Regions from separate parts of the Martelella mangrovi genome, predicted to be linked through region 1. Evidence: riboswitches for the same ligand, from Rfam matches in the RefSeq annotation. Region 1 holds a riboswitch; each other region holds the start of a gene.

The links. Region 1 has a riboswitch for thiamine pyrophosphate ahead of ABID12_RS10255 (ABC transporter permease). Riboswitches for the same ligand answer to the same signal wherever they lie in the genome.
Region 2: linked by a shared signal. The riboswitch ahead of thiB (thiamine ABC transporter substrate binding subunit) and the one ahead of ABID12_RS10255 (ABC transporter permease) in region 1 are both predicted to bind thiamine pyrophosphate.
Region 3: linked by a shared signal. The riboswitch ahead of thiM (hydroxyethylthiazole kinase) and the one ahead of ABID12_RS10255 (ABC transporter permease) in region 1 are both predicted to bind thiamine pyrophosphate.

What each region holds. Positions count from the first base shown of each region.
Region 1 is NZ_JBEPLY010000006.1:13,277-17,483, reverse strand. It holds gene ABID12_RS10265 (hypothetical protein) at 1-169, opposite strand, end outside; gene ABID12_RS10260 (ABC transporter substrate-binding protein) at 346-1,287, opposite strand; gene ABID12_RS10255 (ABC transporter permease) at 1,319-2,074, opposite strand; TPP riboswitch at 2,141-2,248, opposite strand; gene ABID12_RS10250 (sugar porter family MFS transporter) at 2,484-3,815, shown strand; gene ABID12_RS10245 (MmgE/PrpD family protein) at 3,972-4,207, shown strand, end outside.
Region 2 is NZ_JBEPLY010000001.1:284,774-288,980, forward strand. It holds gene thiP (thiamine/thiamine pyrophosphate ABC transporter permease) at 1-994, opposite strand, end outside; gene thiB (thiamine ABC transporter substrate binding subunit) at 1,014-2,027, opposite strand; TPP riboswitch at 2,075-2,189, opposite strand; gene ABID12_RS01390 (FKBP-type peptidyl-prolyl cis-trans isomerase) at 2,451-2,888, shown strand; gene ABID12_RS01395 (OpgD/OpgG family glucan biosynthesis protein) at 3,291-4,207, shown strand, end outside.
Region 3 is NZ_JBEPLY010000002.1:20,805-25,011, reverse strand. It holds gene ABID12_RS02515 (c-type cytochrome) at 1-257, opposite strand, end outside; gene thiD (bifunctional hydroxymethylpyrimidine kinase/phosphomethylpyrimidine kinase) at 381-1,181, opposite strand; gene thiE (thiamine phosphate synthase) at 1,178-1,816, opposite strand; gene thiM (hydroxyethylthiazole kinase) at 1,813-2,607, opposite strand; TPP riboswitch at 2,657-2,751, opposite strand; gene ABID12_RS02495 (enoyl-CoA hydratase-related protein) at 2,857-3,669, opposite strand; gene ABID12_RS02490 (CoA-acylating methylmalonate-semialdehyde dehydrogenase) at 3,850-4,207, opposite strand, start outside.

The DNA.
Region 1 (4,207 bases):
CCAGATGCAGTGCCAGAAACATGGCACCGAAAAGCAGGATGACATGGGCAAGCGGGGTCAGCAGACTGCCCTCGATATCGCCCGCAACATCGCGATAGTGATAAAGGCCGAAGCGTATGGTCAAGGTGGCAAGGCCGATCACCACCAGCACAAGGCCGGCTAGTTTCATGTTCCGATCTCCCTGAGGCGCTCGAGCGTTTACGAGATCGGTCTCTTTGGGGCAGCAGGACGCCGCCCGTCTTTCAAAATGCACAAAAGACCGAAACGCGAAAGACGGCCACCGGCCGCCTTTCGGTATTTTCGTATCTTCTATCGTGCTTTTGTGGCGATTTAAGGCCAGCGTCACTATTGCCCCGCAAGCGAAACCGAAATTTCCGAAACCGCGGGCGCTTCCTCGATCAAGCCGTTTGCCGCCATGAACGCGCCGAAGCGCTGGTAGCGACCGGCATCGAAGGCCGCCGGGCTCTTGGCAAAGCGAGCGACGGTATCGGCAAAGGCTGCACGGTTCAGCTCGTCGTCAAGATCGGGATAGGCCTCGGCGAACAGGCTCCAGGCCTCGTCCGGGTGATTGGTGATGAAGATCGTTGCTTTCTCGACGGCATCGAGAAAACGCGGCAGACGGTCATCATCGAGCAGTTCGCTGCGGGTCACATAGATCAGCTCGTCATAGACCGGAACGCCGTTTTCTTCCGGAAAAAAGGCTCGTCCCTCCTCGCCTTCGATGGCCATCTGGGTCAGCTCGAAATTGCGGAACGCGCCGATCGTGGCATCCACCTGGCCGGAAAGAAGCGACTGGGTGAGCGCGAAATTGACATTGACAAGGGTGATGTCATCCCGCGACAGGCCGGTGCTTTCAAGCATGGCGGAGACGACCGCCTCCTCGATCCCGGCGACGGAAAAGCCGATTTTCTTGCCTTTCAGATCGGAAAGCGACTGCACCGGACCATCCGCCATCACCGTCAACGTATTGAGGGGTGTGGACACCAGCGTGCCGAAACGCTTGATGTCGATGCCTGCGGCATGGTCGAGATAGAGGTTCGGCTGGTAGTGAACGCCGATATCGGCGCGCCCGGCGGCAACCATGCGCGGCACCATGGATGGATCGGCCGGCGGCACCAGTGTCACATCCAGTTTTTCATCTTCGAAATAGCCCTGCTGCTGGGCGACCACCAGCGGCGCATGGTCCGGGTTCACATACCATTCGAGAATGACATCGAGCTTGTCATTGGCAGCGGCCATGCCGGGCAACAATGTCAGCGCGGCAATCAGGGTCAGTTTCTTGAGCATTCATTCCTCCTTGTCAGGACAGTCCGGCCGCTCATGCCTGTGGCGACCAGCGGGTGAAAAAGGGAGCGGCGAGATCCACCGCCTTTCGAAACAGAACGGCTTCCAGCGCCAGGATCAGCATGGCCGCAAACACGGTCTCGCCCTGCATGCGGGCATTGGCCTGCACCATGACGAAGCCGAGACCGCCGGCAGCGCCAACCCATTCGCCGACGACCGCGCCCAGCGGCGCAAGCGGTGCGGCAATGCGCAGGCCGGAGAAAAGCTGCGGCATGGCCAGCGGAAGCCGGATGAGAAAGAGGAGTTGCCAGTGGCCTGCGCCATCGAGATGCGCGGCCTTGACGATGGCGCTGTCGGTGCGGGCAAGGCCGTCGGCAAAATTGGAGGCGACCGGAAAGAACACGATGATCGTCGTCATCACCACCTTGGACGCGATGCCGAAGCCGAACCAGAGCACCAGCATGGGCGCGATGACGAACACGGGAAAGGATTGCAGCACCACCAGCGCCGGCCAGACCAGCCGGCCGAAACGGGGAAAGCCGGCAAGCAGAAAGGCCGCACCGGCGCCGAACAGCGCACCGGCGGCAAAGCCTGCGATGATCTCACGCAGCGTGACCAGCGCTTCGGCAAACAGATAGGCGTGTCCGCTCCACAGCCTGACCGCGACGGAAAGCGGGGCGGGCAGGATATAGCGCGGCAGCGCAAACACCATGACCACCGCCTGCCAGAGCAGGATCAGGGCGCAAACCACCAGACAAAATCGGAAAACCGCATAAAGGCTCTGCTTCAACACCCCTCTCCCCGGCACAGCCGGGCAGCGGACGTAACAAAACAGGCTGATATTCTGGGCGTGTCGCTCAACACCAAACTCCGTTCCTACGCCGGCATGACCCGGATCAGGTTCAAGGGTTCGGCAAACGCCATCTCAGCATCTTCCACGAAGATCGCACCCCTCGGATGGGCATATCTATGACCACGTCGGCAGGCCCGGTCAAGGGGTGTCGACAAATGCTTCGGCGACAGGAATTCAACCGAATTGAGTTAATTACGTGTATTACATCCTAAAGTTGCCCTAAAGATTGGCGAAAAGCAAAACTTTCAGCTACCGTTCACAAAAACAGACTAAGGGTTCGGTGAAGGAAGAAAGCTGAACGGCGTGCCGGAACCCCGGCAACGCCTGTGGAATGCGGAGGAAACCAATGCTTATCGCCATCGTTATCGTGGCGGCACTGTTCGGCATGCTCTTCGGTTTTGACCAGGGCGTGATCTCCGGCGCATTGCCGTTCATCAAACAGGATTTCACCATCACGCCCTTCATGGAAGGGGTGATCACATCCGCCGTTCCGCTCGGCGCGGTTGGCGGCACGATCGTCGCCATGGTCACCACCGATCGCTACGGGCGAAAGCCGATGCTGATCCTCGGCGCCGTGATCTTTCTGGTCGGCTCGCTGATTTCGGCGCTCGCCTTCAACCAGTACATCCTGACGCTGGCCCGCCTTCTGATCGGCGTCGGCATCGGCGCATCGGCCATGACGGCCCCGATGTTTCTGGCGGAAGTGGCGCCGGCGCGCATTCGTGGCACTATCGTCTCCGCCTTCCAGTTGATGATCACCATCGGCATCATGGTCTCCTACATGTCGGATGCAGCCTTCGGTGGTTCCGGCGACTGGCGCTGGATGATCGGCGTCGGCGTGTTCCCGTCGATCATTGCCCTTGTTGGCATTCTGCTTTCGCCGGAGACCCCGCGCTGGCTGACGCTGAATTCCAATGCCGACAAGGCCCGCGACATCATCGCCAGGCTGCAGCCGGAATCCTCCGACGCAGAGATTGACGGGATCATCGCCGAAATCAAGGAAAGCGCCAGGGACGAGGAAGCAAAGCCATCCTGGAGCACATTCCTGAAAAAGGGCATTCTGCCGATTACCAGTTTCGCGATGATCGTGTTCGTGCTTCAGCAGCTCTCCGGCATCAATGCTATCATTTATTACGCCCCGGAGATTTTCAAGAACGCCGGCTTTTCCGGCACTACGACCGATCTTCTGGCAACTGTCGGCATCGGCGTGGTCAATGTCGCGCTGACGGTCGTCGCCATGTATCTCGTTGAATCCATGGGACGGCGCAAATTGCTGATCATGGGCTTTATCGGAACCTCGGCCGCCATGGCGCTGGTGACGGTTGCAACCATGATCAACATCGCCGCGACGCCCTATCTGGCAATGATCGGGATCTTCGCCTTCATCGCGTTCTTTGCCGTCAGCCTCGGCCCGTTGCCCTGGCTTTACATGGCGGAGCTGTTTCCGCTCAGACTACGCCCGCGCGGCATGGCGCTGCCCTCTGTCGCCAACTGGTTCTTCAACTTCGTCGTCGCCCTGCTGTTCCCCGAGCTTCTGGCAGGCATCGGCATTGTCGGGACCTTCGCGATCTTCACCGGTTTCTGCGTGATCGGCATTTTCTATGCCATCGCGGTAGCGCCGGAGACCAAGGGCGTCACGCTGGAGGAAATCGAGCAACGCACCGTTGCAGCAGGCTGATCTGCCCGCACCGCATGATGATCGACGGCCCGCCGCGAGCGGGCCGTTTTGCGTGAGACCGCCAAAATGCCTAAGACTAATGGCTGCATTGCCGCCAATGGACAATTGACGCCTACTGGAACAAAACGGCGGTGGCATTAAGCGGGAGGAGATGTCATGCACGAGCATACGGTGCGCACCCACAAATCATCGGAAAACCTGAAACGCGAAGACCAGCTGGCCTGGAAGATCGCCACTGTTGCGGCCGATCCCGTAGCGCTTGATGACGATGTGGTGGAGATGATCGGCAACCGGATCATCGACAATGCCGCCGTGGCCGCCGCCTCCATCGCCCGCCGCCCGGCGATCAGCGCAAGGGCGCAGGCAACCGCTCATCCGTTTATCCCCGGCGC
Region 2 (4,207 bases), on a different contig from region 1:
CCCTGAGAAAGGCGGGTTCGCGCAACAGCCCGGGCAGGTCTGCGCCCGCGCCCTTCACCACGATCATCGCCAACGGCAGGGCGAGCCAGACCAGAAACACTGCAATCAGCCCGGCATCGATGCCGCGCGAAAGGCGGTGGTCGCCGTCGGGGCGCCGGCTGACATCGCTGCTGGCACTGGCGCCCGGGTCTTTCGCCTTCGGAAAAAGGGCAAGGGCGGCAAGCACCAGTGCCGTAACCGCGATCTGCATGCCGGAAAGGGCGACGGCGCGTGCGGGATTGAAATCGAAGCGAAGCGCCTGATAGATCGCGACCTCGATCGTGGTCGCCGCCGGCCCGCCGCCCAATATCAGCACCAGCGTGAAAGAGGTGGCACACAGCATGAAGACCAGCCCGGCAACGCCCGGGATCAGCGGCGCGATCACCGGCCATTCGATGAAGCGGAAGATGCTGCGTTGCGGCATCGACAGCATTGCGGCGGTCTTGAAATATTCCTGCGGCACGCGCTCGATGCCTGCCAGAAACAGGCGGGCGGCCAGCGGCAGGTTGAAATAGACATGGGCAATCAGAATGCCCTGCAGGCCGTAAATCTGCAGCGGGCGGCCAAAGTCTGCAAAAGCCAGCGCATCGTTGAACAGGCCCTGCCGTCCCCATATGCCGATAATGCCGAGCGCACCGATCAGCACCGGCAGCCCGAGCGGCACGGCCATCAGCCGGACAATCCATATCCGGCCGAAAAAATGCGGCCGCCGCGCCATGGCACGGGCAACGGGAATGGCAAGCGCCACGGACAGCACGGTGGACAGGAAGGCCTGATAGAGCGTGAAACGCAGAATGCGCCAGACATAGGGCTCGTTCATGACCGAGGCCGCATCGCCAATCCGCCCGAAACCGGAAAGGGCGGCCACCGCCACGGCAATGAAGCCGATAACGCCCGCAAGGGACATGATGCCGGCGGAAAGGCTCCGGCGAAACTCTGCCGTGGTCAGATACAAGGTCGTCGTCCCGGAACGCTCACCGCGCGCTCATCGCGTTCAGCCATTCGTCGATCCAGGCCTGCCGGTTTTCGGCCACGACATCCGGAGCGAATTGCAGCGTCCTGTCCGGTGTGACGGCATTCTGGAAGGCATCCGGTAACGGCTCGGAGGTTGCAGCGGCCGGCATCATCCAGTTGTGGGTCGGGATTGCATCCTGAAAGCCGGGCGTAAGCATGAATGCGAGGAAGGATCTGGCCAGCGCCGGATCGTCCGCCATCGCCGTCATGCCGGCCACCTCGATCTGGATATAGAGCCCGTCTTCAAAGTCTGCGGCCTTGTAGCGGTCGGTTTCCTCGGCAATCTGGTGATAGGCCGGCGAGGTGGTGTAGGAAAGCACCATCGGCGCCTCGCCACTGGTGAACAGGCCGTAGGCTTCCGACCATCCAGGCGCAACCGTCAGAATGCGGTCCGAAAGCGCTTCCCACTTTGCCGCCGCGTCGTCGCCATAGACGGATTTCATCCACAGCAGCATGCCAAGGCCCGGCGTTGATGTGCGCGGGTCCTCGATCACGATCTTTTCGTCAGCCGGTCCGTTGACCAGTGCGTCAAGCGTGGTCGGCGGAGATGCGATGCTCTCGCTGTCGTAGACGATGTCGAAATAGCCGTAGTCGAAGGGGACGAAAATGTCGTCTTCAAACCCGCCGGGGATGTCGAGATTGTCGGTGGAGACGCCGGAAGCGGCAAAAAGCCCTGTCTCCTTTGCCTCGTGGATCAGATTGTTGTCGAGGCCGAGCACGATGTCGGCGGGGCTTGAACGGCCCTCGAGCTTCAGCCGGTTGAGCAGGGCAACGCCGTCTTCCGCGCCGACGAATTTGACGGTGCAGCCGCATTCGGCCTCGAAGGCCTGCTTGACCAGCGGGCCCGGGCCCCATTCGGTGTTGAAGCTTTCATAGGTGTAGACGGTCAGCACCTTGCCGTCTTCAGCCAGCGCGCCGCCTGCAGCCAGCAGCGCCAGCGCTGCAATCGAAATCGAAAGATGATGGCCGGGCATGACGCCTCCTTCGTGGTGTCTCAATCAACATGGGAAAAGGGCGTCGGACCGTTCACGCGTCTAATCCCTCCGCCGGTGTTAACCGGATCAGGTTCCTCGGGTTGGTTCTTCACCTCTCAGCGGACGACGTCGAAGCCGCGTTCCGCACCCCGTTAGAGCTTTTCAACACCTATCGCGGGCTTCCGTGGAATTCAAGGCCGGACGGATTTGAAAATACACGTGAAAGTGACTAGGTAAGAGGCGCATCCGGTATTCCGGATGTACCCGCCAGTCGTCATGCAGGAAAGTGTGTCGGCTCATCCTCTGGGGCGCTTTCCGGTCGAAGGCCGGAGCCTCAGGAAAAAGAAACGGCGCCTGGGCCCGAGGTCGGTTTGTGCCGATGCTGTGCCGATGCGCTCAGTGTTCAAAGGAAGGAGCACACCAATGACAGAAGCCAAGAGCGGGGACACCGTTCGTATTCACTATACAGGAACCCTCAATGACGGTTCGACCTTCGATTCTTCCGAAGGCCGTCAGCCGCTTGAGTTTACCGTCGGTGCCGGCCAGATCATTCCGGGGCTCGATCGCGAGATCGCCGGTATGAATGTCGGTGACAGCCGCCAGGTGCAGGTGCCGTCGGAAGAGGCCTATGGGCCGCATGATCCGCAGAAGGTTCAGGTCGTGCCGAAGTCGGCCATGCCGGCTGAGGTTGAAGTGGAACCGGGCATGCAGCTTCAGGCGCGCACGCCCACCGGTGAAACCGTACCGCTGGTCGTGACCAAGGTCGAGGAAGAGCAGGTAACCGTGGATGCCAACCATCCGCTTGCCGGGCAGGATCTGAATTTCGCCGTCGAGCTCGTTGAAATCGTCAACGCGGCTTGAAAAGAAAGCATATTTTGTTGGCGCAGCCATTCCGACAGCTCGACAGTGAGTTTGTAGATATTGCGGCGCGAAAAAGGCGTATTGCCATGATCTTGCCATTCTTTGGTTGAATGGCTGCCCTAAAAAAGGGGCTGGAATGCTGTATGGCGTCCCAGCCCCTTTTGATGCCCGGCTCTCCGGGTTGACCCTGTTTGCGACCGGATGGATATCGATGTCTGTTTTTTGCGTCAGTGTGGAACCGAAACGGGATTACGCCGTTTCCGAAGTGTCTGCGCTTACCGTCGAGACGGTTTTCGCGCGATCTTGCCCGAGAGCGAATACATTCAAAAAACGCAATTCCGGCGCCGGTTTTGGTGCAATGCAACATTTTCGGCCTCCCCTTTTCAACCGACGGGAATTTGAATGAAGAGACGAGTTTTTCTGGCGCAAACGGCCGCGGGAGCGCTGGCTTTCTCCGGTTTGGGAAGCAAGGCATTTGCTCAAGGCGCCGCGGTGGAACCCGGCAAGGTACCGGATCAGAATGCGGAAGTGGAAGCGCAGGCGCCGGCCCCCGATGCGTTTACCTTCGATACGCTGACAGCCCGGATGAAGGAAAAGGCGGCGCAGCCCTATGAGGCCCCGCCGCAGGATGTTGGCGAACCCTTCAATTCGCTCCACTATGATGATTACCGGGCAATCCGCTACGATCCCAACAAGGCGATCTGGCGGGACCAGTCGAATTTCCAGCTTCAGGCCTTTTCGCTCGGCTGGCTGTTCAAGACGCCGGTGGAGATTTACGAAGTCGCCAATGGTGATGCCGAAAAGCTGGTGTTTTCCGTCGACGACTTCATCTATCGCTCGCCGCTCGATATCGCGCAGTTCAGGGATGCTGAATTTCCCGGCGTTGCCGGTTTCCGCATCAACTATCCGCTGAACCGGCCCGATGTTTCCGACGAGCTGATTTCCTTCCTGGGCTCTTCCTATTTCCGTGCGCTCGGCCAGGGCAATCTTTACGGATTGTCGGCCCGCGGTCTGGCGGTCAACACCGCCACGGACCAGGGCGAGGAGTTTCCGCGGTTTTCGGCGTTCTACATCGTTCGCCCCGTTGCGGAAGGCGAAAAGATCACCGTTTTTGCCGCGCTCGACGGTCCGAGCGTCACCGGCGCCTACCGGTTCGTGATCACGCCCGGCAAGAATACGCGCATGGATGTGACGGCGCGATTGTTTTTCCGGAACGATATCGCCCGTCTCGGCGTTGCACCTATGACTTCGATGTTCCTGTTCGGGCCGGCCAACCATCATGCGTTTGACGACTATCGGGAACGTGTTCACGACAGCGA
Region 3 (4,207 bases), on a different contig from region 1:
TCGTTTCCGGTTTTCGAATCTTCGGGGAAATGCGTCGGGAAGTCGGTCGCATGCGTTGCAATCGATGAAAGAGCGCCCTCGACGACGACCGGGTCATAAGCCTTCTGGCCCTTGGCGATGGCGCCCAACTGGCCCATGGCCTGTCCGATGGCTTTCATGTCGTCCTGGCGAAGCATTTGCGGAGCATCCTGTGCCATCACGGTGCCCGCGCCCAGACAGAGCGACAATGCGCCTGCAATCAAAAACTGCTTCTTCATTCGGTTCCTCCTTCTCTTCCTGCCGGCACTATACTGTGCTGCCGGCAGGAAACCAATGGGAAGAGGATATTGTTGGCGTTCAAATGGGTGTGGCTGAGTGTTAACCACCACTCTGTGTTGAAATCACGGCCAGAAGGCGTGGAAATGGTGGGTCGGGCCGTGGCCTGAGCCGACGGCAAGCGCGTCTGATGCGGCGATGGCGTCGGCCACATAGGTTTTGGCCTCTGTGGCCGCATCACTAAGCGAAAGCCCCTTGCCGATTTCGGCGGCGATCGCACTTGAGAGCGTGCAGCCCGTGCCATGGGTGTTTTCCGTTTCGATGCGCTTGCCTTCAAGCCATTGATGGCCCTCTGCGGTCACCAGCAGATCGGGGCAGTCTTCGCCGTCCAGATGTCCGCCTTTCAGCAGCACGGCCTGTGGCCCGAGACCGCGCAGCGCCTGGGCCTGGGCGATCATCGTGTCGCGATCGGTGGCGACGTCTTCGTCCAGCAGGGCTGCCGCTTCCGGCAGGTTCGGCGTCAGGAGCGCGGCGAGCGGCAGCAGATGCTCCTTCAATGCCTCGACCGCATCTTCCGGCAGGAGCCGGTGGCCGCCCTTGGCCACCATCACAGGGTCGAGCACCACCGGGACCTCGACATGGTGGCGCAGGCAGTCGGCGATGGTAACGGCGATATTGGCATTGGCGATCATGCCGATCTTGATCGCGCTGACGGAAACATCGTCGAAGATTGCGGTGATCTGTTCGGAGACGAAGGCTGAGGGCACCTCATGCACGCCGGTCACGCCACGGGTGTTTTGCGCCGTCAGCGCCGTCATGGCGGCCATGCCATAGGTGCCGCGCGCGGAAAAGGTCTTGAGGTCGGCCTGAATGCCGGCGCCGCCCGACGGGTCGGAACCGGCGATTGAAAGAATATTCGCAATCATGTCTTTGCCTTCCCGATGGCCGCTGAAAGGGCCACCGCTGCGTGATGGGGATCGGGTTGTCCGCAGATCGCCGAGACGACGGCGATGCCATCTGCACCGGCCTGAAATGTGGCCGGTATGTGCTCGGCTTTCAACCCGCCGATGGCCACGACCGGAAGATCGGACCGCCCTGCCACTTCGGCAAGCCCGTCAAATCCGAGCGGGGCGGCATGGCCGGGCTTTGTGCGGGTCGCGAAAACCGGGCCTGCGCCGATATAATCCAGCGGGGCCGGGTTGAAACGCCGTGCGGCCTCACGGCTGTCGATCGAAAGCCCGAGCAGCATGTTCGGCCCGATTTTTTCGCGCACGGCGATCGGGTCGTCGTCTGACTGACCGACATGGACACCGTCTGCGCCAAGCGCGATTGCTGCATCGACATCGTCATTGACGATCAGGCGGGCATCCGTGCCGGCCAGAACCTGCTGCAGCTTGCGTCCGGCTGCAATCCGTTCTGAGGTCGTGGCATCCTTCATCCGAAGCTGAACCATGGTTGCGCCGCCGCGCACGGCCTGCCGGGTTGTTTCTGTCATGCCGAGGGTGCTGCAAAGCACGGGATCGAGCACAAGATAAAGCGAAAGGTCGAAAACCGGTCTCATGGAAGGGTAATCCTTGCCTCGGCTTCAAGTTCCGCCGGCGTCAGCGATGCGAGCTGATCGAGAAAGTGGACAGCGAAAGTGCCGGGGCCCTCAGCGATGTCATGCGCATGGCTGCCGGCGACCGCATAGAAGGACAGGGCGGCCACGGTTGCAGAAAACGGGTCGTCCGGCCGGGCGCCCGCAAACGCGCCGACAAGGCAGGTCAGCGCGCAGCCAAGCGCCGTCACCTTCGGCATGATCGGGGAACCGCCGTGAATGCGTGCGCTGCGGGTGCCATCGGTGACAAAGTCGTTTTCGCCGGTGACGGCCACCACCATGGTGCGCTCGGAGGCCAGCCGGCGGGCGGTTTCCTCCGCCGCTTCCACGCTGTCACCGGCATCCACGCCCTTGCCGCCGCCTGTCGCGCCGGAAAAGGCCAGGATTTCCGAGGCGTTGCCGCGCAGGATCGTCGGTCCGCGCTCAAGCAGCTCGCGGGCGGCGTTTCTGCGAAAATCCGTTGCAAAATGGGCAACAGGATCAAAAACCCAGGGCGTGCCCTTGGCCGTAGCGCCGTCGATAGCGGCCTTCATGCCGCCGATCCACAGGGGTGACAGCGTGCCGATATTGACGGTGAGTGCGGAGGCCAGTCCGGCGAACTCGCCGGCTTCTTCCTCGCAATGCACCATGGCCGGGGAGGCGCCGGCTGAAAGCAGCACATTGGCGGCGACATTCATCGCCACGTAATTGGTGATGCACTGCACCAGCGGCGCCTTTTCGCGCATTTCTTTGAGAATGGTCGCGGTGTCTGTCATTCCGGTTTCCCTTTCAGTTGTGGCGGAAAAGCCGGACGGACCAGAACAACGGAAGGCCCGAGTGACTCCCTCCGCCGGTATGATCCGGATCAGGTTCCAAGGGTGCTTCTCAGCCCGCTGCAGCGGACGCCCCCGTCGCTCTTGATGGCGTTGTTATATCAGAAAAAAACGCCCCGATAAGGGGCGTTGCAGGTCGATGGGAATTTTTATTGACGCCTTTGATTCACCGCGAATTCCCTGCGGATCCCGTCACCTGTCGCGTATCTGCGTGGGATGGGGGAGTGGGCCGTGTTTTTTGCCCGAAGCCCCGTGAAGATGGGTCATCAGTGTTTGCGTGCGGGTGAGAAGCGCGGGATCTTTCAGCAGTTCCGCGCGCTTGCAGGCGATGCCGGCCGTCTGTTCATCGCTCAGCGGCACGGCGCTGGCCAACTGGTTGAGCTGCAGCTTGGTGTTGGCGATGCCTTGGGGTGTGCATCGGGCAATGCGGTTCGCCACCGCGCCGATACGCCGGTCAAGGGCCACCGGTGTTTCGAAAATATCGTTGAAGATACCGGCGCAGCGGGCATCCTCTGCATTCATCGGAGCGGCCGTCAGAAACAGTTCCTTGATGGAATGAAGGCCGGCAACCGACAGAAACCGGCTGTAGTCTTTCGGATTGAAGGGAATGCCCAGCCTGTTTGCGGTCATGACGACACTTGCGGTCTTGAGCGCATAGACAAGGTCGGCGGCCAGCAGCAGCCAGAGCGCACCGGCATAGACCGTGCCCTCGACCTGCGCGATCACCGGAAGCGGGGAGGCGTAAATCGCCTCGAACATGGCAAATATCGGATCATCCGCAAGGTCATCGTCAGGCCTGTATTCATTCAGGTCATGGCCTGCGGAAAAGATGCCGTGCGAGGTCTGTGCCTTGATCACCACGACCCGCACGCCCAGTTTCTCTGCCTGTTCGAGGCAGGAGATCACGGCCTTCGACATCTCCGCATCGAAGGCGTTGCGGGTACACGGGTTATCGATTGTAATCGTGGCAACCTTGTCTTCGAAGCGAAAATCGATCTTGTCCATCCGTCGTTCTCCTTAGTCGTGACGAAAGGGGGTAGATGCAACTAAAGGATGATTTTGTCGAAATTACGCGTTGGGATGACGCCTGTTTGCGGACGTCGAAGACAACCAGCCGCCGCAACGAAAAACCCCGGCAGGTCGCCCTGCCGGGGTGGAGTGAAATCATGGCGGTCGTGCGCCGGTCTATTTCATCGTCGGCATGGAGAATTCCGCGCCCGAGCGGATGCCCTTGGGCCAGCGGCTGGTGATGGTCTTCATCCGGGTATAGAAGCGCACGCCTTCCGGCCCATGCATGTGGTGATCGCCGAACAGCGACGCCTTCCAGCCGCCGAAGGAGTGGAATGCCATCGGGACCGGGATCGGCACGTTGATGCCGACCATGCCGACCCTGATCTTGTGGGCGAATTCGCGTGCGGCATCGCCATCGCGGGTGAAGATTGCCGTACCGTTGCCGAATTCGTGGTCGTTAATCCACTGCGCCGCTTCGTCATAGCTTGAAGCGCGGGCAACGGAGAGAACCGGACCGAAAATCTCTTCCTTG